DNA from 2 places in the Halomonas sp. KM072 genome. Region 1 is predicted to be linked to the other one. Evidence: predicted binding sites of a transcription regulator. Region 1 holds the regulator's gene; the other holds the start of a gene.
The links. Region 1 encodes FliA, which starts transcription of late flagellar genes. Its sites were predicted from a motif close to CTAAAGTTNNNNNNNNNNCNGCCGATA; they were not measured.
Positions count from the first base shown of each region.

Region 2: a site for FliA is predicted at 6,815-6,841, ahead of fliD (flagellar filament capping protein FliD). Genes of this name have one in related genera too.

Region 1 is NZ_CP136132.1:3,497,051-3,511,639, forward strand. It holds gene flhA (flagellar biosynthesis protein FlhA) at 1-1,929, shown strand, start outside; gene flhF (flagellar biosynthesis protein FlhF) at 1,980-4,154, shown strand; gene RVM26_RS16645 (hypothetical protein) at 4,151-4,750, shown strand; gene RVM26_RS16650 (flagellar protein FlhE) at 4,934-5,245, shown strand; gene RVM26_RS16655 (RNA polymerase sigma factor FliA) at 5,272-5,976, shown strand; gene RVM26_RS16660 (motility protein A) at 6,016-6,831, shown strand; gene RVM26_RS16665 (OmpA/MotB family protein) at 6,836-7,507, shown strand; gene RVM26_RS16670 (GGDEF domain-containing protein) at 7,410-7,703, shown strand; gene RVM26_RS16675 (invasion associated locus B family protein) at 7,700-8,260, opposite strand; gene RVM26_RS16680 (Crp/Fnr family transcriptional regulator) at 8,300-9,037, opposite strand; gene uvrA (excinuclease ABC subunit UvrA) at 9,167-12,010, opposite strand; gene RVM26_RS16690 (MFS transporter) at 12,195-13,574, shown strand; gene ssb (single-stranded DNA-binding protein) at 13,616-14,215, shown strand; gene RVM26_RS16700 (sugar nucleotide-binding protein) at 14,274-14,589, shown strand, end outside.
Region 2 is NZ_CP136132.1:2,755,481-2,770,069, reverse strand. It holds gene RVM26_RS13095 (serine hydrolase) at 1-713, shown strand, start outside; gene RVM26_RS13090 (peptidylprolyl isomerase) at 765-1,043, shown strand; gene RVM26_RS13085 (ABC transporter ATP-binding protein) at 1,102-2,037, shown strand; gene RVM26_RS13080 (ABC transporter permease) at 2,034-2,795, shown strand; gene RVM26_RS13075 (nucleoid-associated protein) at 2,831-3,844, shown strand; gene RVM26_RS13070 (exopolysaccharide biosynthesis protein) at 4,026-4,619, shown strand; gene RVM26_RS13065 (hypothetical protein) at 4,937-5,257, opposite strand; gene RVM26_RS13060 (UDP-glucose dehydrogenase family protein) at 5,424-6,746, shown strand; gene fliD (flagellar filament capping protein FliD) at 6,924-8,273, shown strand; gene fliD (flagellar filament capping protein FliD) at 8,487-9,887, shown strand; gene RVM26_RS13045 (flagellin family protein) at 10,148-11,260, shown strand; gene RVM26_RS13040 (hypothetical protein) at 11,335-11,514, shown strand; gene RVM26_RS13035 (hypothetical protein) at 11,525-11,806, shown strand; gene RVM26_RS13030 (hypothetical protein) at 11,947-12,183, shown strand; gene RVM26_RS13025 (hypothetical protein) at 12,492-12,686, shown strand; gene RVM26_RS13020 (HVO_A0114 family putative DNA-binding protein) at 12,673-13,026, opposite strand; partial or broken gene RVM26_RS13015 (flagellin) at 13,152-13,280, shown strand; gene RVM26_RS13010 (hypothetical protein) at 13,360-13,716, shown strand; gene RVM26_RS13005 (hypothetical protein) at 13,723-13,920, shown strand; gene RVM26_RS13000 (hypothetical protein) at 14,027-14,589, shown strand, end outside.

The DNA.
Region 1 (14,589 bases):
GCCTTGGCCATCATGGTGCTGCTGGTCAGCATGTTTGCCGAGCGACCGCTGGATTTTGCCGCGTTTCCTGCCGTGCTGCTGTTCACCACGCTGCTGCGCCTTTCGCTCAACGTTGCCTCTACGCGCGTAGTGTTGATGGAAGGGCACCAGGGGGGCGATTCGGCAGGCAAGGTCATCGAAGCGTTTGGCACCTTCCTGGTGGGGGGCAATTTTGCCGTTGGCCTGGTGGTCTTCCTGATTCTCGTGATCATCAACTTCATGGTCATCACCAAAGGTGCGGGCCGTATTGCCGAAGTAGGGGCGCGCTTTGTGCTCGACGCCATGCCGGGCAAGCAGATGGCCATCGATGCGGACTTGAACGCAGGCCTGATTGGCGAAGACGAGGCCAAGAAACGTCGCGCAGAAGTGGCACAGGAAGCCGATTTTTACGGCTCCATGGATGGTGCCAGCAAGTTCGTGCGTGGCGATGCAGTCGCCGGTCTGGTCATCATGGTGGTCAACATCATCGGTGGTCTGCTGATTGGCATGATGCAGCACGACATGGGCTTTGCCGATGCGGCGCGGACCTACACGCTGTTGACCATTGGCGACGGTCTGGTCGCCCAGATTCCCGCGCTGGTCATCTCCACGGCGGCGGGCGTGACCGTGTCTCGGGTGAATACCGAACAGGACGTTGGTCAGCAGATGATCAGCCAGCTGTTCGTGAACCCACAAGTCATGATTCTGGCGGCCATGGTGATGGGGCTATTGGGCCTTGTGCCAGGCATGCCCAACTTTGTATTTCTGCTGTTCACCAGCCTGTTGGCCGGTCTGGCCTGGTACCTGATTCGCCGCAATAACCAGACGCTGGTCAATCAAGAGCTGACCGCTGCCCCGCCACCCATGCTGCAGGAGACCCCTGAGGCGAGCTGGGAGGATGTCCAGCTCGTCGATACGCTGGGACTCGAGGTTGGGCACCGCTTGATTCCCCTGGTGGACTCGCGCCAGAAAGGCGAGCTGCTGGGGCGCATCAAGAGCGTGCGCAAGAAATTCGCCCAGGAAGTGGGCTTTCTGCCGCCCGTGGTGCATATCCGCGACAACCTGGAGCTACCGCCGAATACCTATGTGCTTTCCATGAAAGGCGCCGAGATCGGGCGTGCCGAGGCACAGCCGGGCAAGTGGTTGGCCATTGACCCAGGCCAGGTGTCGGGGGAACTGCAGGGCACGCCGACGCAGGATCCGGCCTTTGGCTTGCCAGCGGTCTGGATCGACGCCAATCAACGTGAACACGCACAGGTGTATGGTTATACGGTCGTGGATGCCAGCACGGTCATCGCTACCCACCTCAACCACCTGCTGCACCGCCACTCCCCCGAGATGCTGGGGCGCCAGGAAGTGCAGAAACTGCTCGACAAGCTGGGCGACGATCAAAAGTCACTGGTCGAAGAAGTGGTGCCCAAATCCATCTCGTTGACGGTGCTTCAGCGTATCTTGCAGAACCTGCTGGATGAGGATGTGTCGATTCGTGATATGCGCAGCGTGCTGGATACCCTGGCCGAACATGCAGGCCAGCAAAAGGATCCCAACGAGCTGACGGCGCTGGTACGGATTGCGCTGGGGCGTGCGATTACCCAGCAGTGGTTCGCTGGGCAAGAGACGCTGAATGTCATGGGTCTGGATGCGCAACTAGAGCAAGTGCTGCTTCAGGCCATGAATGGCAACGGCGCCATGGAGCCCGGACTCGCGGATACGCTCATGAATCAGGCGCAGCAAGCGTTGGAGCGTCATGAAGGCAGTGGTGAAGCCCCGGTGCTGGTGGTACAGCACTCGCTGCGTGCCGTGCTCTCGCGTTTTCTGCGCCGTCGCATGCGCCACCTGGTGGTCATGTCTCAGGCAGAAATTCCTGACGACCGCACGCTGCGTGTGACCACGCTGGTGGGTGGTCGCTGATGCCGCTCCTGATGGTTAGCCGTCTTTCGTACACAGGTAACAGGTGAATCATGAGCGTTAGACGTTTTGTCGGAGCCAACAGCCGCGATGTCATGCGCCAGGTGCGAGAAGTACTCGGCGATGACGCCCTGATCGTGGCCAATCGGCGCACCGAAGGGGGAGTCGAAATCCTCGCCATGGCAGACGATGCGGTCGATCAGTTCGATCCTGCCCCTAGCCCGGCCACGCAGCAGGAACCCGCTGCGCCGGTGTTTTCGTTGCCCCAACAGCCAGACCCGTTGGAAGTCATGAGCGAGCGCCTGCTGCGCGAAATGCAAGAGATGCGCGAGCTGCTGGCGCGACGGCAACCCGACCCTGCGCCAAGGGCGGACAGCGCGTCAGAGCACTTGCAGCAGGTGATGCTGCGCGTTGGCTTCAGCCATGAGCTGAGCCAGGAAGTGGTCGAGGCCTTGCCCGATGAGCTGGCATCGTTACCGGCTTCCAGCGACAGCTTGATGGCCTGGCTACGCGAACAGCTCATGGCGCGGTTGCGTGTACTGCGTCAGGAAGAGGCGTTTTTCGACCAGACCGGCATCGTGGCTCTGGTAGGCCCTACCGGGGTCGGCAAGACGACCACCACGGCCAAGCTGGCGGCGCGTTTTGTGATGCGCCATGGCACACGCCCGGTGGCGTTGGTGACTACCGACAGCTTCCGAATTGGTGCCCATGAGCAGCTGCGGATCTATGCGCGACTGCTGGATACCCCCATGTATGCGCTGGATGTCGAGCAACCCATTGACGAGCTGGTGGGACGGCTTCAGGGCAAGCAGTGGGTAGTCATCGATACCGTCGGCATGAGCCAGCGCGATCAGCGGGTGATCGAGCAGATTGCACACCTTCAGGGGGGGCAATCCACCGTGCGTCTGGTGCTGATGTTGAATGCCGCCAGTCAGCCCGAAACGCTGGAGGAGGTCGTGTTGCGCTATCGCCAGGCAGCCAGGGCGGCTGGGGCGACGCTGGACGACTGCATCATCACCAAGCAGGATGAAGCGGGGCGCTTGGCCCCGGCGTTGGATATCGTCATGCGCCATGGCATGCGTGTGCTGTTTGGCTCCCATGGCCAGCAGGTGCCGGAAGACATGTCCGTGGCCGACCCTCAGGCGCTGATCGCTCAGGCGTTGGGCGCACAGCCCCGCGCCGTGCACCAGACCGAACCCTCGGCGCCGCTCAGCTTGCCACGCTGGTCGCGGGATGTGCTGGGGCAAGGGCGCAGGCTCTCATCGGTGCTGGCTCGACTGCGCAAACGGGTGGATGACTTTTACCTGCTGGAAGCCGCCTGGGATATCGGCGCACTGCCTAGGGTCATTCAGGATCAGCGGCTGGATGAGCTGTTGTCCGGGGCAGATGCCAATAGCCGCGCCATGGGGCTGGCCTGGTCGCCACGCCGCCAAGGGCGTGGCTGTGACTGGACGATGCCGGATGTTCGGCTGGATGAGCAGGGCCGTTGGTTGGCCCTGACGCGGCTTCAGCACCGTCAGCCTGCCGGCTGGCAGCCGCGTCTGGAAGAGTGTGGAGAAGATATGGCAGTTCACCTGCTGCCCGCTCTGCCAGAACCCGACGTGCTCACCTGGCTGCACGACCAACGTTTGACCTGGGTCAGCGCGGTGCATGCCAGCCAGCGAGTAGACTATCAGGGCGAGCGCTACGCCCTGAAGAATCTGTTTCAAGAGAGTACGCTGACCCACAGCGTCACGGTGCGTTTTCGCGGCCAGCGCATGCAGCTGTGGAATGCCTATGTCGAGGTGCAGGCCGCCTCGGGTCACGCCCTGCTGACCTGGGTGGGCGACATCCGTGACCCTGAAAGTGACAAGCGCGTCGCGCGTCGCTATTGGTTGACACCCGCCCGGTTGGGTAGCGATGTACTGTCACTGCTGGTCACCCAGCTCGAAAGCGATGGGCTGGCCGCACTGACCAAGCGAGCGTGGCAACAGCTCAAGGAAAGCGACAGTGGCGAAGTGAGTCGTGAGCTGCGCCTGTTGATGGCCAGCGGTGCAGCGGCCGTGGCAGGCCACCTCGACCTGGCCGATGATGAACCAGGCCAGGCGCTGAGAACGGATCTGGTGCGGCTGTTGGGTAGCCAGCGCAAGCGCCGGGATACGGCCCTGCTGGACGCGCTGCTGCATGTGTTGATGGCCCGAGATGCCATTCGGCAACTGGGCAGTGTCAGCCTCGAGGATGTGCTATGAATGGCCAGGATCAGGCTGCCGGGCTGAGAAAATGGGCAGATTTGCAGCGCCAGCAGCGAGGCGAGCAACCTGACGAGCCTGCGGCCGACGCGCCGAGTGTCGATACTTCCACTTCAGACAAGGAAGTGGCGCAAACGAACGTTGGCGCGGACGCTTCGGAAACCGCTCCCAAGGAGGTCGCAAGTGCGGCAGCGAACGTAACGGCCCCCCGCCCGACACGCACACTGGTCATTGTGGGGTTGAGCTCAGCGGGTGCCGTGCACGTCGACAAGGTCAAAGGTCGCTTGGCGCAGTGGGCATCGCTGGGGCGCCAGTGGGCGGGCGATCCTCAGGAGTGGGACGTCAAGGTGGCAAGCCCCGAGGCAGGGTCGATGGCTGCCTTGGCGCATCACCCTCACTGGGCGCTATGGGTGAGCAGTGACGCCGAGGCCTTCGCGAGCATGTACCGTGCCCTACGCCAGATGCGTGAGCAAGGGGGGCCGCGCCGCCTGCTGGCCCTGCACGAGCCGCACCTTCCGCGTCAGGGCTTGCTGGACAACCTGCGTGATGCCGCTGCGCACTATTTGCAAATAGAGCTGTTGCTACTGGCTCGTTGATGACCCCATGACAAGGGACCGGCAATGCCTCTACAGACGATGTTGCTACGAACATTGATCAACACCGCAAAGTGGTCAACAGTGACATGGAGCGTGTTTCTCTCCAGCGCCGCGTGGGTGTTGGTGTTATCGCTGGTTGTGGGTGAATCGGCGCGGGCAGCGACAGGTAGCTGGAGCAGTCAAATGCCCGCGGTGATGGTGGCCATGAGCGATCGGGCGAGCAGCAGCCAGGCCATCAGGCCTCCGGCGGGCATACCGCTGGGCAACGCGACATTGGCGAGGGTGCAATGGCGTTTCGAGGCGCCTGCCCATGCGCCTGTCAACGCCTGGCTATGCCATCCTGCACAATGCGTGCCTCTGAGTGGCATGCGTGGCAGCACCATGGCACTGGCAGGTCTGGAAGCCAACGCGCCGCTTCATTTGCGCTTTGCGCTGTCACCGGGGCAACGGCCCGTGCGCGTACAGGGGCTGCAGGTCATCGTGAATTATCAGTAAAGATCGTTTAGCCGTGAGGCAATAGGATGTATACAGCACAAGGCAGGATCAAGCAGAGTGAGCTGTTAACTCAATACATGCCGCTGGTGAGACGTCAGGCCTTGACACTGCAGGTCAGGTTGCCCGCCAGTATCGAGCTGGATGATTTGATTCAAGCGGGCATGGTGGGCTTGCTGGAGGCGCTAGGACGCTTTGATGCCGCACAGGGCGCGACGTTTGCCACGTTCGCCAGCCAACGCATTCGGGGCGCCATGATGGATGAACTGCGCACTCGGGACTGGCTGCCGCGCAGCGTGCGCCGCTCTGCCCGCGCAGTCGATGAAACCGTACGCCGTTTGGAGCAGGTGCTGGGCAGGCCCCCTGAAGAGGTGGAAATTGCCCGTGAGCTGGAGATGCCGCTGAGCGACTATCAACAGCTGCTCAACGACACCAATAGCGGGCAGCTACTGCCCTTCGAGGAACTGGTGGCCGATGGCGGTGAGCCAGCCGGGGACGAAGGCAGCGCCAATCGCCCTTTCGAACAACTGCTCGACGAGCAGCAGCGGCACACTCTGATCGAAGCGATCGAGGCGTTGCCCGAGCGTGAAAAACTGCTGATGGCCCTGTATTACCAGGAAGAGATGAACCTCAAAGAGGTGGGGACGGTACTGGGCGTCACCGAATCGCGGGTATCGCAACTGCATAGCCAGGCCGTCAGCCGCCTTCGTGCCCGCTTGAGCGACCACGATTGACCTTCTTATTCTCTCACGTTAACCGGCAAGGAGCCGTTGATGAACCCCTCTACGTTGATCGGCATATTTGCCAGCATGCTGTTGTTGATAAGCGTGCTGTTCTTTACCGCAGAGTCGCCAGAAAGCTTTATCAACTTGCCTGGTCTGGCCATCGTCATTACCGGTACCCTGGCGGCGACGTTCATCAGCTACCCCTTGAAGGAGGTACTGCGAGTAGTGCGCCTGGTAGGCCTGGTATTCCGCCGCGAGAACACCTATGTGCGCGATGATATCGGCGAGCTGGTGGCCATGTCGCGGTTATGGTTCAAGGGCGATGTTCGAGCGGTAGAGCGGGAGCTGGAGCATACGCGCAACCCGTTTCTGCGCACCGGTATTCAACTGGTGATTGCCAACACCAAGGAAGATGAAATTTTCGACATGCTGCGCTGGCGGATCGCACGGCTGAAGGCGCGTGAGCATGCCGAAGCGCAGATTTTCCGCACCATGGCCACCTATGCGCCGGCCTTTGGCATGATTGGTACGCTGGTGGGGCTGGTCAACATGCTGGAAGTCATGGATGCGGGCGATCTGCAGGTGATCGGTCCACGTATGGCCGTGGCGCTGCTCACCACGTTTTACGGTATTCTGCTGGCCAATCTGGTCTTCAAGCCCATTGCCGTCAAACTGGAGCGGCGGACCGAAGAGCGCCTGATCACCATGAACATGGTGCTGGAAGGCATTTCTCTCATTACCAAGCGTCGCTTGCCGTCGTTCATCGAAGAGACGTTGAACTCGTTCGTGGCCAACTACCACGACGAAATCCGTGATGCGAGCGTCAAGCCGCGCCCAGGCGTCGATTCGGCGCTGAAAGGGTAGCGCCATGCTCAATCACGAGGCACGGTTTGCGCTGGAACTGCCAGTGGCAGCGGGCGAGAGCGACGAAGGGTGGTTGACCAGTTACCTGGACGTCTTGACGCTGCTGATTACTCTGTTCGTGCTCTTGCTGGCGCTGACGCCTCCTGGCGGTGGGGAAGGGAGGGAGAGCGATGCCATGGGGCCGGCCAGTGCCATCATGGCCATGCCGTTGGCCTCATTGGCCACCGGCATTCACCCACGTCACGACGGTGTGCAGCCGCAGATGGCCGGGCTGGATATTCCGGGGGTCAGTGTCTCGCAGGGCCGTGAAGGCATCACCTTGCGCATCGACGACAGTCTTTTGTTTCCCAGCGGCAGTGATGTGCTAACGCCTCAGGGGCAAGTTGTGTTAGAAGGGCTCACATCGGTACTCCAAACGTTCGAAGGCCAAATCTCGGTGGAAGGGCATACGGATAATCTGCCCATTGCCACCCCGCGTTTCCCCTCCAACTGGGAGCTTTCAACGGGTCGCGCCATTGCCGTGGTGCGCCAGTTGGAGCGTCAGGGTATCGCCATTTCTCGTATGCGGGCGGTTGGCTATGCCGACAGCCAACCCATGGAAAGTAACGCTACCCCGGAAGGGCGAGCTGCCAACCGACGCGTTGAACTGCTGCTCAAACAGCGGGTCGAGGGGTAAAGCACTCTCTCGAGGCTATATGGCCACGCTGCATGTCAACGGGTTGGACCAGCCCATCACCGTCAGTATCGGCGTGGCGATATGGCAGCCGGGCGACAGCTGCAAGACGCTGATGTCGCGGGCCGATGTGGCCATGTACCGAGCCAAGCGCGGTGGTCGCAATCGTGTGGAAATCGCCGAGCAGCGAACCGGTTAATCTTCTGTCGTGCTCTCCTCGCACAGCTGCTGCATGCGAGCGATGGCGCTGTCTGCACCGGCAAGGCTGAAGGTCATGTACCACGGCTCCTGCTCGTTTTGGTCGAAGCCCAGGAACAGCTGCTCGCCGGTGCGCATCTGGGCCATCAGTGTGTCGAGATCGCTCAGGTAAAAGTGTGCGTAGAAGCCATCGTCGCCGCGCTCGGTGATGAACTCGGCCATGGTATCCACGATGGGCTGGTCATCGATGCGCAGCCGTGTGGGCACCAGATTGACAGCGCGGCTCTCGCCTTGCTGCTGTTCCAGCGTCACGCGCATTTCCAGCCAGGGGAGGTCGCATACCCCCTGGCTGGTATTGAGGCTCAGGGTGGCATCGGAGTAGCTGTGGGCCTCCACTGCGCGAAAATGGCGCTCTTCGCCCAGTGCCAGCGTCATGGACGACCAGTGCTGGTGAGGTTCGGCATGCTCCACGTTGAACGTGGCTGCCAGGGCGAACGGGGCGTTGCCCAGCAGGCTCCCCCCCAGTACCGCCAGCAGTGTACGGGTGTTGATGGGCATAAACGGTATCATCGTCCTCGGTCTAAAAGGCAAGGTCGCTCAGGCTTCCAGCAGCGGCCTGACGTTGTCGGTCAGGTAGCAGTCGTCGAACTCTCCTTCGGTGGACAGCGCTTCGAGATCCGGAATGGTGACATGGTGTCGGTCACGAAATACCAGGCCGTCTTCGCTGAGTGCGGTGAAGGTACGGCTGACATGCACCGGGCTCAAGCCCAGGATATCGGCCAACTGCTCCTGTGACAGGGGGAGGCGGAACTGTCCGCTGATATCGTCGTTGGTCTGGCGCAGGCGCAGATACATTTCATGTAGGAAGTGGGCCATTTTCTTGCGCGCGCTGCGCCGTGCCAGGTTGACCAGCCGTTCGGTCAGCAGCGCTTGCTGTCGGCTGGCAATGGCAAACATCACCGACGTGAGCGACAGTGACTCGCGAAAGACCTCCAGCATACGCTTGTGGGGAAAGTGACAGATCACGCCGTCACTGATCATGCGGACGTTTTCAAGGCGCTGGGAAAAAGCAAACTCCCGCAGACCGATGATGTCGCCGGGCAGAAAAACTTCCAGGATCTGACGGTCGCCGTTTTCGAGGTGGCGGTAGGAGTAGGCCCAGCCGCTGCGCAGCGTGCAAAACTCATTGGCCGGTGCCCCCATCTCCCAGAGTACCGTGCCCGCCTTGATGGACGTGGGGCTCTCTTCCAACGAGGCCAGCAGCTCTTTCTCGTCATCGGTGAGCGAGCAGTAGTGGCTAAAGTGGCGGATAATACAGCTTTTGTCCTGTTCCACAGCGTGTGTCTCCTCGCAGAAAACAACCATTGTTAAGCAGTCTCGCTGCTTACTATAAGCAGTCAGGGCCGTCTTTTCCTGAACTTTTTGGCCACTGCTCCAACGCTTGAGCAGCGGCCCATGAGACGCCTAGCGAGTGGCGCGGTTGCCACGCTCGAGTAACGGCGCCAGGAAGCGGCCCGTATGCGATACCGTCTGTTTGGCCAACTGCTCCGGCGTGCCTTCGGCGATGATCTGCCCGCCCCCGGAACCGCCTTCCGGCCCCAGGTCGATCAACCAGTCGGCCGTCTTGATGACATCCAGGTTATGCTCGATCACCACGATGGTATTGCCGTGGTCGCGCAGTCGGTGCAGCACCGTCAGCAGCTGGCGGATATCCTCGAAGTGCAGGCCGGTGGTGGGTTCATCCAGAATGTAGAGGGTTTTGCCGGTGTCACGCTTGGCCAGCTCGCGCGCCAGCTTGACCCGCTGAGCCTCGCCCCCGGAAAGCGTCGTGGCACTCTGCCCCAAACGGATGTAGGACAGCCCCACATCCATGAGCGTTTGCAAGCGCCGGGCGATGGCGGGCACGGGGCTGAAGAAGGCCAGCGCATCTTCCACCGTCATCTCCAATACCTCGTGGATGGTCTTGCCCTTGTAGTGGATATCTAGGGTTTCGCGATTGTAGCGCTTGCCCTTGCACACGTCACAAGGGACGTAGATATCCGGCAGAAAGTGCATCTCCACCTTGATCATGCCTTCGCCCTGGCAAGCTTCGCAGCGACCGCCCTTGACGTTGAAGCTGAAGCGCCCGGGTTTGTAGCCTCGGGAGCGAGCCTCCTGGGTACCGGCGAACAGCTCACGAATAGGCGTGAAAATGCCGGTATAGGTGGCCGGGTTGGAGCGCGGGGTGCGGCCGATCGGGCTCTGGTCGATGTCGATGACCTTGTCGAGCTGGTCCAGGCCTTCCACCTTCTCGTAGGGAGCCGGTGTCAGGGTGGTGGCCCGGTTGAGTTCACGGGCGGCAATCGGCATCAGCGTGCCGTTGATCAGCGTCGACTTGCCGGAGCCGGAGACGCCCGTCACGGCAATGAACAGCCCCAGTGGCAGGCTGAGGGTGACATTTTGCAGGTTGTTGCCCGTGGCACCGCGCACCACCAGTTGCTTCTCGGGATTGCCCGGGATCCGGTAAGGCGGGACGGCAATTTCGCGGCTGCCGGAGAGATACTGGCCGGTCAGCGAATTCGGGTTGTCCATCACCTGCTGCGGCGTGCCCTGGGCGACGATCTCGCCCCCATGGACACCTGCACCGGGGCCGATATCCAGCACGTGGTCCGCCGCGCGTATGGCATCTTCGTCGTGCTCGACGACGATCACGGTGTTGCCCAGGTCGCGCAGGCGCTCCAGCGTCTTGAGCAGACGGTCGTTGTCCCTCTGGTGCAGCCCGATGGAGGGTTCGTCCAGGATGTACATGACGCCCACCAGGCCAGCGCCGATCTGGCTAGCCAGACGGATACGCTGGGCCTCGCCCCCGGAGAGCGTGTCGGCGCTGCGTTCGAGGTTCAGGTAATCAAGTCCCACGTTGACCAGGAACTCCAGGCGAGCGTGGATCTCGTTGACGATCTTGTCGGCAATTTCTCCCTTGCGCCCGGGAAGCGCCAGCGCGCCGAAGTAGCGCCACGCCTCGCCAATCGGCAGGTGGACGATATCCGCGATGTTGCGGTCATCGACATACACATGGCGGGACTCCTTGCGGAGCCGTGAACCATGACAGGCGGTACAGGGCTGAACCGCAATGTACTTGGCCAGGTCGTCGCGCACCATGCTGGACTCGGTCTCCCGATAGCGGCGCTGCATGTTGGGCAGCACCCCTTCGAAGGCATGTTCACGGGTGACTTTACGGCCACGGTCGCCGACGTAGACGAAGGGGACCAGCTCGCCACCACTGCCGTTGAGGATGATATCGCGCTCGTGACGTGCCAGTTCCTGCCAGGGCGTTTCCAGCTCGAAACGGTAGTGCTTGGCCAGCGCCTGCAGCTGAGTAAAGTAATATATGTTGCGTCGGTCCCAGCCCTTGATCACGCCTTCCGCCAGGGATAGCTCGGGGTGGCTGATCAGTTTCTCCGGGTCGAAGTACTGCTGGATGCCCAGGCCGTCGCAGGTAGGACACGCCCCTGCCGGGTTGTTGAACGAAAACATGCGCGGCTCCAGCTCGGAGAGCGAATAGCCGCAAACGGGGCAGGCAAAGCGGGACGAGAAGACCAGGTCGTCCTGCTCGCCGTCCATGAAATGCACCATGGCGGTGCCGTCGGCCAGGTTCAGGGCCGTTTCGAAGGATTCCGCCAGGCGCTGGGCGATATCGTCACGTACCTTGAAACGGTCCACGACCACGCTGATATCGTGCTTCTTGCGCTTGTCCAGCGGCGCGATGTCGTCCAGTTCCAGCACCTGGCCATCGATCTGAACGCGCACGAACCCTTGAGCACGCAGTTCGGACAGCAGCTGCAAATGCTCACCTTTGCGGCCCTTGACGACCGGCGCCAGCAGCATCAAGCGGGTGCCTTCCGCCAGGTTCATGACCTGATCGACCATCTGGGAGATCGTCTGGGCTTCCAGGTCCTCGCCATGCTCTGGGCAGCGAGGGGTGCCGGCACGGGCAAACAGCAGGCGCAGGTAGTCGTAGATTTCGGTAATCGTGCCAACCGTCGACCGGGGGTTGTGAGAGGTGGATTTTTGCTCGATGGAGATGGCCGGAGAGAGCCCTTCGATGTGATCCACATCGGGCTTTTCCATCATCGAGAGGAACTGACGCGCATAGGTGGAGAGCGACTCCACATAGCGCCGCTGGCCCTCGGCGTAGAGCGTATCGAACGCCAGGGACGACTTGCCGGAGCCTGACAGGCCGGTAATCACGATCAGCTTGTCGCGGGGCAGCTCCACATCGATCTGCTTGAGGTTGTGGGTGCGGGCACCCCTGACCAGAATGCTGTCCATCAACACCTCGAATCGCGTGGCAAAAGCGTAATTATACGATTGCTGTATCCCTTCCGGCAAAATTGTCTCGCGCGGATGCGCCAAGGTGGGCATTTCATGGTTGGCGTTTCCAGCGTGCCGACAAAGCGCTAGAATGGGCGGTTATCTCAGGCCGTTCGGCCCTCTTATCGTACACAAGGGTTCTATGCGCAAGGTTTCTGCACTGTTGCTGGCCACTGAGCGCCGAGCCATCAGCGGCTTGGCCGGTCTCTATGCATCACGCATGCTGGGACTCTTCATGGTACTGCCGGTGCTGGCCCTTTATGCCGACACCCTGGAAGGGGCGACGCCGCTTCTGGTTGGCCTGGCGCTCGGTGTGTATGGCCTGACTCAGGCGGTTCTGCAGATTCCGTTCGGGTTGCTGTCGGATCGGATCGGCCGGAAACGCGTGATCGCCATTGGCCTGCTGATCTTTGCCGCAGGCAGTATCGTGGCCGCCATGGCGGACACCATTGGTGGTGTGATCGTCGGGCGGGCGCTGCAGGGGAGTGGTGCCATTGCGGCGGCGATCATGGCGCTGCTGGCCGACCAGACCCGTGAGCAGGTGCGTACCGCTGCCATGGCCACCATCGGCCTCTCCATCGGTGTGTCCTTTGCCATTGCCATGGTGCTGGGGCCCTGGTTGGCATCATGGGGAGGGCTGTCGAGCCTGTTCTGGTTCACGGCGCTGCTCACCCTGGTGGGCCTGCTGGTGCTGTGGCGCTGGGTGCCGCCTGCTCCCCGGCGTTTGCGACATCGCGATGTCGGGCTGGATCGCCAGCAATTCAAACGCGTCATTACCCGCCCAGACCTGTGGCGCCTGGACGTGTCGATCTTTGCCCTGCATCTGGTCCTCATGGCCATTTTTGTGGCCGTGCCGTTCAGGTTGCTGAACGCTGGAGTGGCGGTGGAGTACCATGGGTTGGCCTATCTGGCCATCATGGGACTGTCGTTTGTCGCCATGGTGCCGCTGGTGATCGTGGCCGAGAAACGCCAACGCATGAAGCTGATGTGCCTGCTGGCCATTGGTGCCATCGTGCTCAGCTTGGCGGCGCTTGGTCTACCGTTCTCCCAAGGGCAGGGGCTGTTTGTATGGCTGCTGGTGTTTTTTACCGGCTTCAATTTGCTGGAGGCCACCCTGCCGTCCATGCTGAGTAAGCTGGCGCCAGCCGGGGCAAAAGGCACCGCCATGGGCGTCTACTCCACCAGCCAGTTTCTGGGTGCGTTTCTAGGCGGTACTCTGGGCGGTTGGCTGGCGCACACCTGGGGGCTGGACGCGGTGTTCATCGGCTGCGCGGCGCTGGCGCTTGGCTGGTGGCTGGCCATGTGCGGCATGCCGTCACCGCCGCCGCTCTCCAGTGAGGTGGTGGCGCTGCATGATACCCAGCCCGATGCCATGGACCTGCTCATGGAGCACCTTGCCGATGTGGCCGGTGTCGAAGACGTCATGGTCGTGCCGGAAGAGCGCCTGGTGTATTTGAAAGTGAATCGCAAAGAGCTTGATCAGGCGGCACTCGCCCGATTGATTCCGCCACCGCGGTCCTGATCAATGAGAGACCATCACCGTATACGACAAGGAGCGACCTTATGGCGCGCGGTATTAACAAAGTCATTTTAATTGGTAATTTGGGCCAGGATCCGGAAGTGCGCTTCACTCCGTCCGGTACTGCAGTGGCCAACCTGAATCTGGCCACCTCTGACACCTGGATGGATCGCCAGAGCGGTCAGCGTCAGGAACGTACCGAATGGCATCGCGTGGTGTTGTTCAACAAAACGGCGGAAATTGCGCAGCAGTACCTGAAAAAAGGCTCCAAAGTCTATATCGAAGGTCGCCTGCAGACGCGCAAATGGCAGGATCAGAACGGTCAGGAACGCTACAGTACTGAAATCGTCGCCAACGACATGCAGATGCTGGATGGCCGCAGTGGTGACTACCAGGGGGGAGGGGCTCCGCAAGGTGGCTATGCCCAGCAAGCGCCGGCTCAGTCTGCGCCACCGCAGCAGCATTATCAGCAGCCACCGCAGCAGGCTCCTCAACAGGGTGGCTACGCTCCGCAACAGAATGCCGCGCCTCAGCGTGGCGGCGCGGCGCCTCAGCAGCAGCCTCCCGCGCATCAGCAAAGCAGCAGCTACGGCGCTCCGGATCCGGGTAACTTCGACGACTTTGACGACGAAATTCCGTTCTGATCGTCATGCCCCGCGGGGTGCTGCCGCGATGCTGACGGGTTGAGAAAGAGGGTCTGTCTTGAAGCTGCTAATACTGAACGCAGGGCACTGCTTGAGCCTGGCGCTGGCCCGTGAGGCGAGTCGGCGCACGGACACCGAGTTGGTGATTGAACAGGGCTTGAGTGTTTCTCCGGATCAGCTCGCGGCCATCGCGCCCGATGCGGTGATCATTCCACCGCTGTCGCATCCATTAAGCATGACGCCAGCGGATGTCTATGCCCATGCGGATGCGGTGGATCAGTGTGTCGATGCCTGCCAGGTGGCAGGCATCGCGCTGGTCTGGTGTGTGTCCGACCAGCTCTACGAAGAGGGGTTCGAGATCCCGATCGACGAGC
Region 2 (14,589 bases), 740 kb from region 1:
CCATTTCCATCCGCTACCTGTTGGAGCAGATGGTGACGGTCAGTGATAACACGGCCACGGACATGCTGATCAACCGCGTGGGGCTTGCCGACGTCAACGCCCGTGCTCGGGCCATGGTCGCGGCCAGCGGCGGGCACCCCGAGCAGTTGGGGCCCATCAGCCTGCTGGTGGGTGTGCGCCAGGGCGTGTACGGCCAGCTGCACCCGCAGGCCCGCCAGCTGGGCGGGCTCGATTTCATGGCGCTTCGCCAGCACAGGCTTGGCCAGCGCCCCGCGGCGCTGGCCCGGACGCTCGGGGTATCGCCCAGCAGTTTCGCGCAGCCAGACTACGACAGCGCCTTCGATGCCTACGAAGCCAGTGGTGAAAACGTCGGCACACTGCGTGCCTACGGCGACCTGCTGGCCAGCCTGCACCACGGAGGCATGGACAACCTCGACCGCGAGCAACGGCAAACCCTGCGGGAGGTCATGCAGCGCACCCGCTCTGGCGAACAGCGGCTCAAGCGTGGCATGGGCCGCGAGGTGACCTTTGCCCACAAGACCGGCACCCAGCACCGCCGCAGCTGCGATGCGGGCATCGCCACCCGCGATGGCGCCCCCCCGCAACACTGGGTCATCGTCGCCTGTAGCCGTGGCCCGCTGGCGCTGAGTGCCCACGAGCAGGCGTTGACCCGCGTAGGTGAAGCATTACACGACAGCGGCGTGATAAACTGACCCGCCGTTTTGGGTTGAACCGTTATCAGGTTGAATATTAAGGAGTTGACCATGGCCCGCGCTAGCGCACGTCATATTCTGGTAAGCAGTGAAGAGCAGTGCAACGCACTGAAACAAGAGATCGAAAACGGCCGTGACTTTGCCGACGTGGCCAAGCAGCACTCCAGCTGCCCTTCTGGCCGTCAGGGCGGCGAGCTGGGCAGCTTTGGCCCCGGCCAGATGGTGCCGGAGTTCGACAAAGTCGTCTTCAGCGGTGAGTTGAATACCGTGCATGGGCCGGTTCAAACTCAGTTTGGCTATCACCTGCTCGAAATCACCAGCCGCAGCTAAGGGCGCCCAGCGCCCGTAAAGCACCGCGGCGTTCCCGCCGCGGTGTGAGGAACACGCCTTGAACGACCCAATCATTGCCATCGAAGGCCTGAACAAAACCTACTCAGGAGGCTTTCAAGCGCTTAGCCGTGTCGATCTGACCATCGCGCGCGGTGAAATCTTTGCCTTGTTGGGCCCCAACGGCGCCGGCAAGACCACCTTGATCAGCGTGGTATGCGGGCTGGTCAATCCCAGCGAGGGCCATGTTATCGTCGACGGCTTCGACAGCGTGCGCGATTACCGCCAAGCCCGCGAGCGAATTGGCCTTGTGCCACAAGAACTCACCAATGAAGCGTTTGAAACGGTGTGGAACACGGTGAGCTTCAGCCGTGGCCTGTTTGGTAAATCCCCCAACCCCGCCCATATCGAAAAAGTGCTCAAGTCTCTATCGCTGTGGGATAAACGCCACAACCGCCTGATGACCCTCTCCGGTGGCATGAAGCGGCGCGTGCTGATTGCCAAGGCGCTCTCTCACGAGCCGCGCATTCTGTTTTTGGATGAGCCGACCGCCGGGGTGGATGTCGAGCTGCGGCGGGATATGTGGAACGTGGTACGCGGGCTGCGGGACGATGGTGTGACGATCATTCTCACCACCCACTACATCGAAGAAGCCGAAGAGATGGCCGACCGCATCGGGGTCATCAATCGCGGCGAGATCGTGCTGGTGGAAGAGAAAGCCGCGCTCATGAAAAAGCTGGGCAGCAAGCAGCTCACCCTGCAGCTACACAGCCCGCTGGCGGAATTGCCGCCCGCACTGGCGCAGGAAGCGCTCAGCTTGGCCGCCGACGGTCATGAGCTGGTGTACACCTACGATGGCCGTCAGGAAGAGGAGGGGCGAGGGATCTCTACCCTGTTAACGCAGCTAGAGCAGGCGGGCATCAGCTTTAAAGATCTACACACCCGGCAGAGCTCGCTGGAAGATATCTTCGTGGACCTGGTGAAGGAGCGCTCATGAACCTCTATCCCGTTCGTGCGATTTACATGGCGGAAATGGCCCGCACTCGCCGCACGCTGCTACAGAGCGTTGTCTCACCGGTGATCTCTACCTCGCTCTACTTTGTGGTGTTTGGCGCGGCGATTGGCTCGCGGATTACCGAAATTGGCGGGGTGAGCTACGGCGCGTTTATCGTCCCTGGTTTGATTATGCTGATGCTGCTGACCCAGAGCGTCTCGAACGCCTCGTTTGGCATCTTTTTCCCCAAATTCTCCGGCAGCATCTATGAGATTTTGTCGGCGCCGATCTCCTATTTGGAGATTGTTGTGGGCTACGTAGGGGCGGCGGCCTCGAAATCGATACTGCTAGGGCTGATCATTCTCGGTACGTCCAGCTTCTTTGTGCCGCTTGAGATCGCCCACCCGTTCTGGATGCTGACGTTTTTGGTACTGACTGCCGTCACCTTCAGCCTGCTGGGCTTTATCATCGGCATCTGGGCGGATGGCTTCGACAAGCTGCAGCTTGTACCGCTGCTGGTGATTACCCCGCTCACGTTCCTGGGCGGCAGCTTCTACTCCATCGATATGCTGCCTCCGTTCTGGCAAACCGTGACCCTGGCCAACCCCGTGGTGTACCTGGTGAGCGGATTTCGCTGGAGCTTTTATGGCATCAGTGATGTCAGTGTGGGCGCCAGTATTGCGATGATCCTGTTCTTTTTAGCCGTCAGCCTGGCCACCATTGCCTGGATTTTCCGCACCGGATACCGGCTGAAGCCCTGACGTTTCACGTTTTTCTGCAAAGGTAACGCCTGCTTATGCCGCTACTGCAAAGTACTGTCTACCGCCTTGAGCCATCCCTCGACGGCGAGCGCTTAAGCGTGATTGCCCCGCCTGAACCCGCCCATACTGACAGCGATGACGCCGTGATGGGCACCTTGGTGAATGCGCTAAACGATACCTACAACACCAAAGCGAAGGGCTGGGGGCGCTTTGCCGAGCAGGTCGAGCAGGCCGGGCCGCTGTTGGCGTGGCTCACGGCGTATCAAGCCGACGAGCAAACCTTTGCTCAACTGGCGAACGCGATGGCCGAGCGACTGGCCCAAACGCTGCAGGGTCAGCTCTCCGTTGGCGGTTACTTGGTCATTGCCCATCTACGTCAGGGCGATACGGAAACGCTGCTGATGGCCCTCATTCACCAACGGGAAGGTATCGGCTTTAACGACGCGCACCAAGCGGTGCCTGCCGCCCAACTGAACACAAGCCAACTCACCCTGGCAGCCCGCATCAACCTGACCCAGTGGCAGAGCGGTGCGGAAAGCACGCAGTACGTCTCGTTTCTAAAAGATCGGGGCGGTAAAAAGCTCGCCGATGGCGTAGCGGCGCTGCTGGGCATGGAGGAGGGCATTGATGCCCCCGCCGAAACCCGCACGCTGCTGAAAGCCTTTAGCGACTACGTCGAAAAAGAGGACCTGGACGACGACGCCAGCCGTGAAAAGACCGATACCCTGGTTGATTACGCCAACGAGCAGCTGCGCCGGGGCGAACCCATGACGCTGGAAGAGCTCTCCGGGCTCGTCGACGAGAAGCAGCCCAAGGCGTTTTACGACCATATTCGCAACGCCGACTACGGCCTTTCGCCGGAAATCCCGCCGGACAAACGCACTATCAGCCAGTTTCGCCGCTTCACCGGGCGCTCTGGCGGCGTCTCGATCAGTTTCGATTCACACCTGCTGGGTTCCAGTATTGAGTATGACGAAGCCCAGGACCGGCTGATCATCAAGCAAGTGCCCAAACAGCTCAAAGAGCAGCTCGCCAAGCGGAAAGAGTGACAAGGTTAAAAGTGCTTGAACAGCAGCGTAAAGCATGGGTAGCGAGCGGCACCAGGGGCTAACCTATAGAGGCCAAGCGATTAACCAAGCAGCGATGTTCAACAGGCCTGAGCTAAACAGATCGACGCGAAACATACCTACTTTAAACAGAGCTCAATGGCAAAGGAGCGCCGAGACGCCCATGAGCGATACGCGGGAAGCAACGAATTTAACCGAACTGATCCACACCATGGAACGGATGGAGCGGGAAAACGCGCAGGTTAGCGTGGATGATGTGGTGCATGCGGTAGGGAGACGCTCGTTTGGGCCGCTGCTTCTATTGGCAGGCTTGATAACGCTGGCGCCGATTATTGGTGATATCCCCGGCATGCCAACGCTGATGGCGGTGTTAGTGCTGCTGACCTCTTCACAGCTGCTGGTAGGGCGGGAAACGTTCTGGCTGCCTAAATGGCTGCTTAATCGTTCTTTATCACGGCAGAAGTTTGATAAAGCGCTGCACTACATGAAAAAGCCCGCCAAATGGGTCGATAGCTTGCTGGGCGTGCGCTTGGCTTGGATGACCGGCTACATCGGTATTCGGGTGACGGCCTTCGCTTGCCTGCTGGTGGCGTTAGCGATGCCACCCATGGAGTTCATCCCTTTCAGTGCTAATGGCGCTGGATTGGCACTCACGCTGTTTGGGCTGGGGCTGGTGGCCAGAGATGGCCTGATGCTGGCGTTGGGATTCTTGCTTACCGGCGTGACCTTCACGGTAGTAGTGATGAGTCTCATCTAATGCTTTACTAGGTTTTTCGCGCTGATTGATAAGGCAAGCCGCGATAGGGGGGGCTGATTACGCAAAACAAAACAAAGCCTGCTAGGCTGGAAGGGTCAGCTCAAGGGTGAGCAACCATCTGCTTTCTCGAAAACGCAACAAGCAAGGAGCACCGTTATGCGTAACATCATCTATATCGTGGGTTTGATCGTGGTAGTGCTGTTTATTCTTTCCCTACTGGGCCTACGCTAAGCGCTACGCTGCTGAACCACTCACTCTATGCCCCGGCCTGTGCTGCCAAGCGCCCGCTCCTGCCTAGCGGGCGCTTGGCTAACGCGTTAGGCGCAGTCTGCGGCTCCCTGCCCAAACATATCAAATATCAGCTCGCGGCCCATGGCTGTTAACACAAAACGGCCATAGTCATTAAAAGTGGCGGCATCACTCTCTTCCAACACTTGCTGGCAAAGCGCCCAACGGGGGTGCTGATGGCTCAGAGAGATCAACTCCTGGTGCGATAAACCACGCTGTATCAGGGTGATGGTTTCAAGCACATGGCCGCTCTCATAAAGCAGTTCCGCTACGCTAGAAAGGCAGTGGCGCAAGCTGCGCTGTACGTGGAAGGAAGCAGTGGTCGCGGGGGATAATGCTTCAGCGGGCATGGTAGGTTGCTCCTGCAATCGCAGCAAAATGGGTGTGCTGCAGTGCATTATAAAGCAGTAGGAGTGTTAGACCAAGGTCTATGTATTGGGCTGAGTTTTGCGTGTCATCTGAATTACAAAAAAGGTGTGATAGGCTTGCGGCACTCCTTTTTAGAGCTGGTTGATTATGCAGATTAGTGTCTTTGGTACCGGATATGTAGGGCTCGTGGCAGGTGCGTGTTTGGCGGATGTGGGTCATCAGGTCATCTGCATGGATATTGATGCTAACCGCATCGCACAGCTTAGCCGTGGTGAGATCCCTATTTTCGAGCCAGGCCTGAGCCAGCTGGTTACCCATAACGTCGCCGCCGGACGCCTGCGGTTTACCACAGATGCCGCCCACGCGGTCACCGAAAGCGACACGCTGTTTATCGCGGTGGGCACCCCGCCAGACGAAGGTGGCAGCGCCGACCTGCAGTACGTATTAAGCGTCGCGGAAAGTATCGGCCAGCACATGCAGGGCTATAAGCTGGTGGTGGATAAATCGACGGTGCCGGTAGGCACCGCCGAGCGTGTGAGCGACACCATCAGCCGCGTGCTACAGCAACGTAAGGTTGAACACCCTTTCGATGTGTGCTCCAACCCTGAGTTTATGAAAGAAGGCGCTGCCATTGACGACTTCACCCGCGGCGCCCGCATTATCGTAGGCACCGAGAGCGAGCGGGTAAAAGAGCGCATGAAAGCCTGCTACGCTCCCTATAACCGCAACCACGACAAGCTCATGTTTATGAGCGTGCGAGCGGCAGAACTGACGAAATATGCTGCCAACGCCATGCTGGCGACCAAAATCAGCTTTATGAACGAAATGGCGAATTTAGCGGAGCGCTTAGAGGTTGATATTGAAGACGTACGGCGGGGCATAGGGAGCGACCCGCGTATTGGCTATCACTTTATTTACCCTGGTTGTGGTTATGGCGGCTCCTGTTTTCCTAAAGATGTGCACGCCCTTGAGCAAGCTGCTTTGCAATTAGGTTACACGCCGGAATTATTAAAAGCCGTAGAAGCCGTTAATCAGCGCCAAAAACAAACGCTTTACACAAAACTGCAAGAGAGCCTCGGTAACTTAGAGGGGAAAGTGATTGCTATTTGGGGGCTAGCATTTAAGCCCGGCACCGATGATATGCGCGAAGCGCCCAGCCGAGCACTGATGGAAGCCCTGTGGGCAGCAGGCGCAAAGGTGCAAGCGTTCGACCCGGAAGCGATGGGTGAGTGCCGAAGGCTTTATGGCGAGCGTGACGACCTGATGCTCGCAGGCGATCGCATACAGGCAGTAAAAGGTGCAGATGCACTGGTCATCTGTACAGAGTGGAAAGAATTTCGCACCGTTGACTTCACTTGGTTAGCCAGCCAGCTAAACAATAAATTAGTGGTAGATGGGCGTAATTTATACGCGCCCAGCGCGTTGAGTGAGGCGGGTGTTTGCTATGTGGGTGTCGGTAGAAAGTCTTAATAAACAGAAGTTTATAGCTTTGGTTTGCTGTTTCTGGTAAATGAGTAAGCCCAAGGCTAATAAATTTGTTAAAGTTAATAGGCTCAATGCCGAATAAATAACTAATTAGCTAACTTGAATAATGGCTGCCGCAAAATCGGTAAGACGGCCGCACAACGCGAAAAAGGGACGGTACGCATGGCTTCCATTTCATCACTTGGTATCGGTTCAGGGCTGGACCTCAACGGCTTGCTAGATCAGTTGCAAGAAGCTGAGCGTGGCAAACTTGCGCCCATCGAGCAGCAACTGGAAACCCAACAAACCAAAATCTCTGCCTACGGCCAACTGCAAACGGCTCTTTCTGCCTTTCAAGACGCGGCGGATGCTCTCAACGACAGTACACTGTATGAGAGTCTCTCGACCAACGTTAGCGGTGAAGCATTCACTGCCACGGCCAATGGCGAAGCGCAGCCCGGTAGCTATAACGTATCCGTCACTCAGTTAGCCACATCGGGCACCCTGGCAACCGCAGGCGTGCCGGATTCAACCACCGCCCTGACCACAGAAGCGACCACGCTGACACTCAATTTTGCAGGCGCTGATCAAGCTGACGTTGTGGTGGACATTGCTGCCAACAGCTCGCTTGAAGAAGTGCGTGATGCCATTAATGCGAAAGAAGATAGTGGTGTCTCTGCCTCTATCATTTTCGACGGTGACAATTACCGGCTAGCACTCAACTCTACGCAAACCGGTGAAGACGCGTCTATCTCAGGCATAACGCTAGGGGCGGCATTTGGCGGGCAGTTGGAATCAGAGTTTACGCAAGCAGGCCAAGATGCGGTTCTTAATGTCAACGGTGTGGCCATTACCAGCCCTACTAACCAAGTAGAGGGTGCAATTCAAGGCGTCACGCTGAACCTTCAAGCAGAAGGGGATAGCACCGTTTCAGTAGAGCAAAACACCCTAGCAGTGCGCGAAGCGGTGACGGGCTTTGTAGATGCCTACAACGACCTAAAAGGCACCATTGGCGAACTCACCAGCTTTAATGCGGAAACCGGCGCTGCTGGGGAGCTGCTGGGCGACAGCGCGGTACGCACGGTGGAGTCGCGTTTACGCAGCGTGTTGGGTGGAGGTATCGAAGGCCAGTTCTCGATGCTAACGGATATCGGTATTTCGCTGCAGCGAGACGGCACGCTGGAAATCGATAGCGGCAAGCTAGACGACGCCATTGCCAATAATCAGGGTGCGCTCTCCGCCTTTTTTGCAGGCGCTGCCGATAACGAAGGTATGGCAGGCCAAGTGAACCAAACCATCGAGCAGTTGCTAGGCACTAATGGTACGGTATCCGGCGCGATTTCTGGTGCTGAAAACCGCGTTGAGTCGCTGGGCGAGCGTTACACGCGCATGGAGCAATCCATCGAGCAGACCATTTCTCGCTACCGCACTCAGTTTGGCCAGTTGGATAGCATGATTGCCCAAATGAACCAAACCAGTGACTACCTCACTCAGCAGTTTGATGCGCTGGACGCTCAGTTAGGCCGCAATTAATCCAGCATGCTCACAAAACGCTGCAAAACGACGCCTGCGCTAAGCAGGCGTTTTTGTTGAAGTAATGAGCCATCCGCCGTTAAGAGGTAAAAAAGGCCTAAAGCTAGCCGTTGTTCTGTCGATAAAAGTACTATTAAATTCAGTCGCAACGCCACTGTTGGCGCAATGTATCAATGACTGTGGGTTTAGCCTTTTGCATCGAGGAACATCTGCATGGCGACAATAACCTCTCTAGGCGTCGGCTCTGGCCTGGACCTCACCGGCTTATTAGACCAGCTACAAGAAGCGGAGCGGGGCAAACTCGCGCCGATTACCCGCCAAAAAGAGCAACAGCAGGATAAGATTTCTGCCTACGGGCAGCTGCAAACATCGCTAAACAGCTTTCAAGATGCTGTAGCGAAACTCAACGACCCGAAGCTCTACCAAAGCCTTTCCGCGAACGTACGTGGCGATGCCATTAAAGCCACGGCGTCTGCCAGCGCCCTGCCCGGTAGCTACCGGGTAGAGGTATCGCAGTTAGCCACCTCCGGTACGTTAGCTTCAACCCGTGTGACTGACCGAGACACCGCGCTAGACCTGCAAGGCGCAACGGCCATACGGCTGGGGTTTGGCGGTGCGGACGCTGTCGATATTGATATCGCCCCCGGCAGCAGCCTCTCCGCGATACGCGATGCCATTAACGCCAATAAAGATGCAGGCGTTAACGCCACCATCATCAACGATGGCCAAGGCTACCGGCTGGCGCTCAGTTCTAAAAATACCGGCGCGGATGCTTCTATTGCCAGCTTTAGCTTTGTCGATACCAGCCAATCCCCTGAAGTCACGGTAGCAGGGCCCTTTGCTGAAGATGCCGCCACCAAGCGTGCTGGCGAAGATGCAGCACTGACGGTCAATGGCATTGCCATTAGCAGCGCCAACAACCAGATCGAAGGGGCCATTCAGGGCGTTACCCTTAATTTAGCGGAACTCAGCATTGCCGATGGCGAAACCGCCACCAGCACGGTTAATGTAGAGCGCGATACGCTCAAGCAGCGCGAAGCCATTAACGGTTTTGTAAAAGCGTTTAACGACCTCAAAGGCACCATTGGCAAACTCACCAGCTTTAATGGCGACAGCGAAACCGCGGGTGAATTGGTAGGCGATAACACCGTGCGCACCATTGAGAGCCGCCTGCGTAGTGTGCTGACGGGAGGCGTAGCCGGGGGCGAGCTTTCCACGCTTAACCAGCTAGGCATTACCCTGCAACGAGACGGCACGCTGGAAATGGATGACGATAAAATCAGCGATCTAGTCGCCAATAACCCCCAAGCACTCAGCGACTTTTTCGTAGGTGGCGAAGCAGGGAATGGCTTGGCAGCCCAGCTCGACAGCACCGTAGAGCGAATGCTTGGCGATAACGGAGTAGTCAAGCTAGCGATTAGCGGTGCCGAAAACCGCGTGAAAAGCCTAGACGAACGCTTTGAACGCATGGAAGTGACCATCGAGCGCACCATCAGCCGCTACCGCACCCAGTTCGGCCAGCTAGATAGCATGATTGCCCAAATGAACAGCATGAGCAGCTACCTAACCCAGCAGTTTGATGCGCTAGATGCACAGCTAGGGCGCAAGAGGTAGCCGCTACCAATTGCCCGAAGCCCCCACCTTAAGGGGGCTTTGTTGCTTCTGAGGCAAGAGCCAGTGTGGGAGGCAGCTTTAGCTCGCGACCGATGTCGCCTAATGACCAATGCCATCACCCCAGTTACCAAACATTACATAATTTTTTACTACTCACCCCTAAAGGTTCTCCTCCTTAGGCCGTTAATCAATATAACGGCGCAACCAGTAGCCGAAAAGCGGGCCTTCAAGGCCAGTGTTAACGCAAGGAGAATCACACCATGTCAGTGATCAATACCAACATCACCTCCATGATTGGCCAGTCCAATCTGAGCAAGAGCCAGAACGCGCTTCAGACCTCCATGGAGCGTCTCTCCTCCGGCCTGCGCATCAACAGTGCCAAGGATGATGCGGCCGGTCAGGCCATCGCCAACCGCATGTCCTCCCAGATCACCGGTCTGTCTCAGGCACAGCGTAACGCCAACGACGGCATCTCCGTCGCTCAGACTGCCGAAGGCGCGCTGAATCAGGTCAACGACAACCTGCAGCGTATTCGTGAACTGAGCGTCCAAGCTGCTAATGATACCAATTCTCAAGCTGACCTGGACTCTATCCAGGCAGAAATTGGTCAGCGTCTCTCAGAAATCGATCGTATTTCTAAAGAAACCAGCTTCAACGGTGTTAAAGTGCTTGCCTCTGATCAAGCGCTTTCTATTCAGGTCGGTGCCAATGACGGCGAAGCAATTGAAGTTAATCTGAAGGAAATTACTTCGGCGACATTAAACATGGATACCTTCAATGTTAATGGCGTCGAAGCTGCTGGGCTTACTGCTCTTGCAACTGGTGATTTCGTTGACGGAGATGGGGATGATGTTCCCGCCGGAAACTTGACGCTAACAGATGGCGGTGCGGGTACGGCCTTCACAGCAACAGGCCTTTCTCAAGATGATAAAGGTCAGTGGTACGTAACTGGCACTGACGCAGCTGGAGAAAGTGCTTATATTGCAGTAGATTCAACCACCTTTACAATTGGTGATGGTACTGCAGGTGCAGGTACCAATGACGGTACACTGACCGTGAACTTCAATTCTGATACTGCAGAAATTCTGGCAGAGAAAACCACATCTCCGTTAGCAGCTATTGATCAAGCCCTGAGTGATGTGGATACACTGCGTTCCGATCTGGGTGCCATCCAGAACCGCTTTGAGTCAGCCATCACCAACTTGCAGACCAACGAGACTAACCTCGCTGCTGCTCGTTCGCGCATCGAAGATGCTGACTATGCAAAGGAAGTGGCCAACATGACCCGTGCGCAGATTCTGCAGCAGGCGGGTACTTCCGTACTAGCTCAGGCTAACCAAGTTCCGCAGAACGTTCTTTCTCTGTTGGGTTAATGGGTTAGCTTTTAAGCTGATTGATCGATATATAACGGGGCCGAAAGGCCCCGTTTTTGTAATGGAGAGATAAAATGGCAAAAGGTATCTGTGCTAATCATTTGGAAAATGGAGATGTCAATAATGTAAGGGTTGATTATGGCAGTGGGATGATAATGGATATAGACGTCGACGATTACATCCAAAAAGAAATTTTGCCGGATTACAATCAGCTTCCTGACTGCAGTGCTGCGCCAGTAGAGGAAGATGAGTAGGGGAGTTTTTATGAGTAATGTAAGTTATAGTTATTTAACACACTGGATTGATGGCGTTTATTTAAAAGTATCTTTTGATGTTGCTGGGTATGGTGTTAATGACATTCTTTTCTCGGGTGAAAATGTAGAAAATGCTGGTGAGGCTCTTGGTTTCATTCCTGGTTATCTTGTGTCTAAAGAAATTGTTCGCCGTTTGGTTATGAGTGATGTTTATTCTCTTCCGATACAAAAAATGTCAGAAGTTAAAGATTTTAGTGAGCTTGATAAGTTGCTAAAGTATTATGGTGTGTAATAATTGGGAATTTTTGCAAGCTAAAAATTCCCAATTATTCATATTAAAGAGGTAGATGGGAAATTCTTTTCGACTGGTGTTTATGTTTGGCAGTTTTTAGGTAGACAATAGTGCTGATAGAGTTTTTTGAGGTGTTTTAAATGTATATGATGGCCTTCAAGGTTCTTGGTGCTCGTGTGAGAGGGAAGATTAAGATTCAAGTTTTTGATAGGGTCTGCGATACCAGATACTATATTCCTGGCTGGATGGTTGAGGAAACTCGTAAAGGGATGAGACCTGTCGAAATAACTAATGAGTGCTGGGGAGTAGGTGATGGGCGTGTATTTTCATTAACTCTTAGTCGTGACTATAACACCCTTGTTGTTTTTAAAAAATAAGCGGAGCAGTATGAACGATGACGACCAACAGCGTGGTATTAACGAGCTTCAAGCACTTATCGACTAAACGCAACAAACGTTAATCCGCTTTGAAGCAACTGGTATGGATGAGCAGATGCCAGCGGATTACTACAAGCTGCTGACGATTTTGGATGAGGCGATTAAACAACAGCGTGAGCATACCAAGGCACTGCTGTTGGTTTGAGATTGCTGCGTTGCTGTATTCCTGTAAGCGCTCCATCAACCCCATCTTCTACAGCTGAGTAGCACGCGTCAGACTAGTGTCACCCGATTCCAAGGAGGACACCATGACCGACCTGACCTCGACACAGGCCTTCTGGCTGGGCCATTTGTTCCATGCCTCATCCCAGCAGCTGGCGTTAAGTGAATATGCGGTGGAGCAAAGACTGGTAAGCCGCGTCGCCGTATACCCGCTTATCAGTAGGCGCTCCACCAACCTTGCAGTTACCGGTTACCGGCAGGAACACCTTACATTAGCGTGACTTCAAACCTGTCAGCCGTCACAACAGGCGTTTTAGCATGCCGAGGACCTTCTTTGATTTCTACCAAGCCATAGTCACCCATCTTTTTAATGGTGCGGCTCAGGCTCTCTTTGCGACGCCCTGTGATTTCAGCAAGCTCTCCCAAGGATTGTGGCTTGCATTGGCGAATCGTTTTAAGTAGCTCAAGGTTTTTTGTATTCAACAGACGAGACATGGACTCGACGCTATCGAACCATATCTTGGGCTCTTCAGCAGTAGGTTGATAGAGGCCTTTGGCAATCGAGATGGTGCGCTGGCGGAATTCATCACGGTTCATGATACCAATTTTGACAGTGGTCATATCCCTTCCTCTCGAAGTATGTCATCGACCTGTTTCCAAAAATCTTCGATTAAGTGATCTTCCATGCACTAACATCCTATTCCATAGAAGGATATAGGTGGGTTGACTTCAGGTGTCAATTGTTGATTATGGATGCCGACTACGCTGTTGAAGTAGCTGATATGACCCGTGCCCAAATCTTACAGGAAGTAGGCACCTCGGTACTGGCCCAGGCCAACCAAATACCCCAAAATATATTGATGCTGCTTGAGTAACTGGCTGAAATTTTCAAGTAGTACTAGCACCTTATTAAGGTAAATCAATGGTTTATTCTACACTTGAATAGGTAGTATTTTGACTCAAAAAAGCACCACCATCTCAGCCCGTGAGGTCGTCAACGACCTCGTCCCCAAGCTCAATGCGGTTGAAAAGCAGATCAAGCTGACGATTAGTGCCGTTGTGGAAGCCAGCAGCGCAGCGCCTGAGCAAAAAGAGCGCTACGCCAAGCTGAAGGCGGAGTTCCAGTTGGAACTCACCATGATCCGTATGAACCTGGAGCATCTGCTAAAACGCTACCGTAACGAGCTGGAAGCAGCAATGAACGACCCGCGTAAAGATATGCTGCTCACCCTGGATGCGTATGAAGCCACAGCGGTTGAAAACGCCAAGCAGCTGTATGCGCGGGTACAACGCCTGCAGCAAGGCCATTAAGTGAGTATGCAGCCCGAGGAGCATGAACAAGTAGCGCTCGCGTTAGAAACGCTGATTCGTGAAACCCAGGCAACGATAGCGCGGGTAGAGCAGCACGGGCTGGATGCCTCCATGCCAGAAGATTACCAGGCACTGTTGGATATTTTGGACAGCGCTATCAAGCAGCAGCGCGAACATACAATGGGGATGCTCAACAAAGAGTGACATAACGTAACCGATAGTTAGCTTGCTAATTTTCTGTCCTGGGCTAATGTTTCATGCATAAAAATAAAGCTTTGCTTTGCTTGGCAAATAGAATGAGATGAAGGCGATGGATACGCAAACACTGGTATTGGTGGTGGCGATTGGTGCGCTTTGGCTAAGTTTTACTTGTGGGTGTGTGGCGGGGTACATGATGCTGGCACGGCGGGCAAGCGCGGTGCCGGTGGCAGCAGGGGCGTTGGGCGGGGCGCCGCCTGTCGTGGCGCCAGAAGGCCCGGCCTTGCTGAATGAGGAAAGTGCGGCCTGGGAGGTAAAGGTGCTGTTCGAGGAGCCGTCGCCTGCGCTGAACGACCGCTTGAGTGCGGTATTGAGTTCGGCAGGTGCGGTGTATGAACAGCGCACCAAGACCTTTGCCGTGGCGGGGGATTCTTCTCGCACGCCGATCGTCATTGAAAACGCTGTAGGCGCTGCTCAGCTTCCCCCCTTAACCGAATCACCAGCGAGCCACCCGCCAGTCAAGGGGGTGAGCATTAAAATTGTTAAAAGCAGCCGCACGCTAACGCCTAGCAAGCTCCAGCTAGCGAAGTTGGTATCGCTCTCTAAAAAGCTGGCGCGCTTAGGGGGCACGGTGGTCGATGCCGAACACCAACCGATTACCCCAGCAGGCTTTAA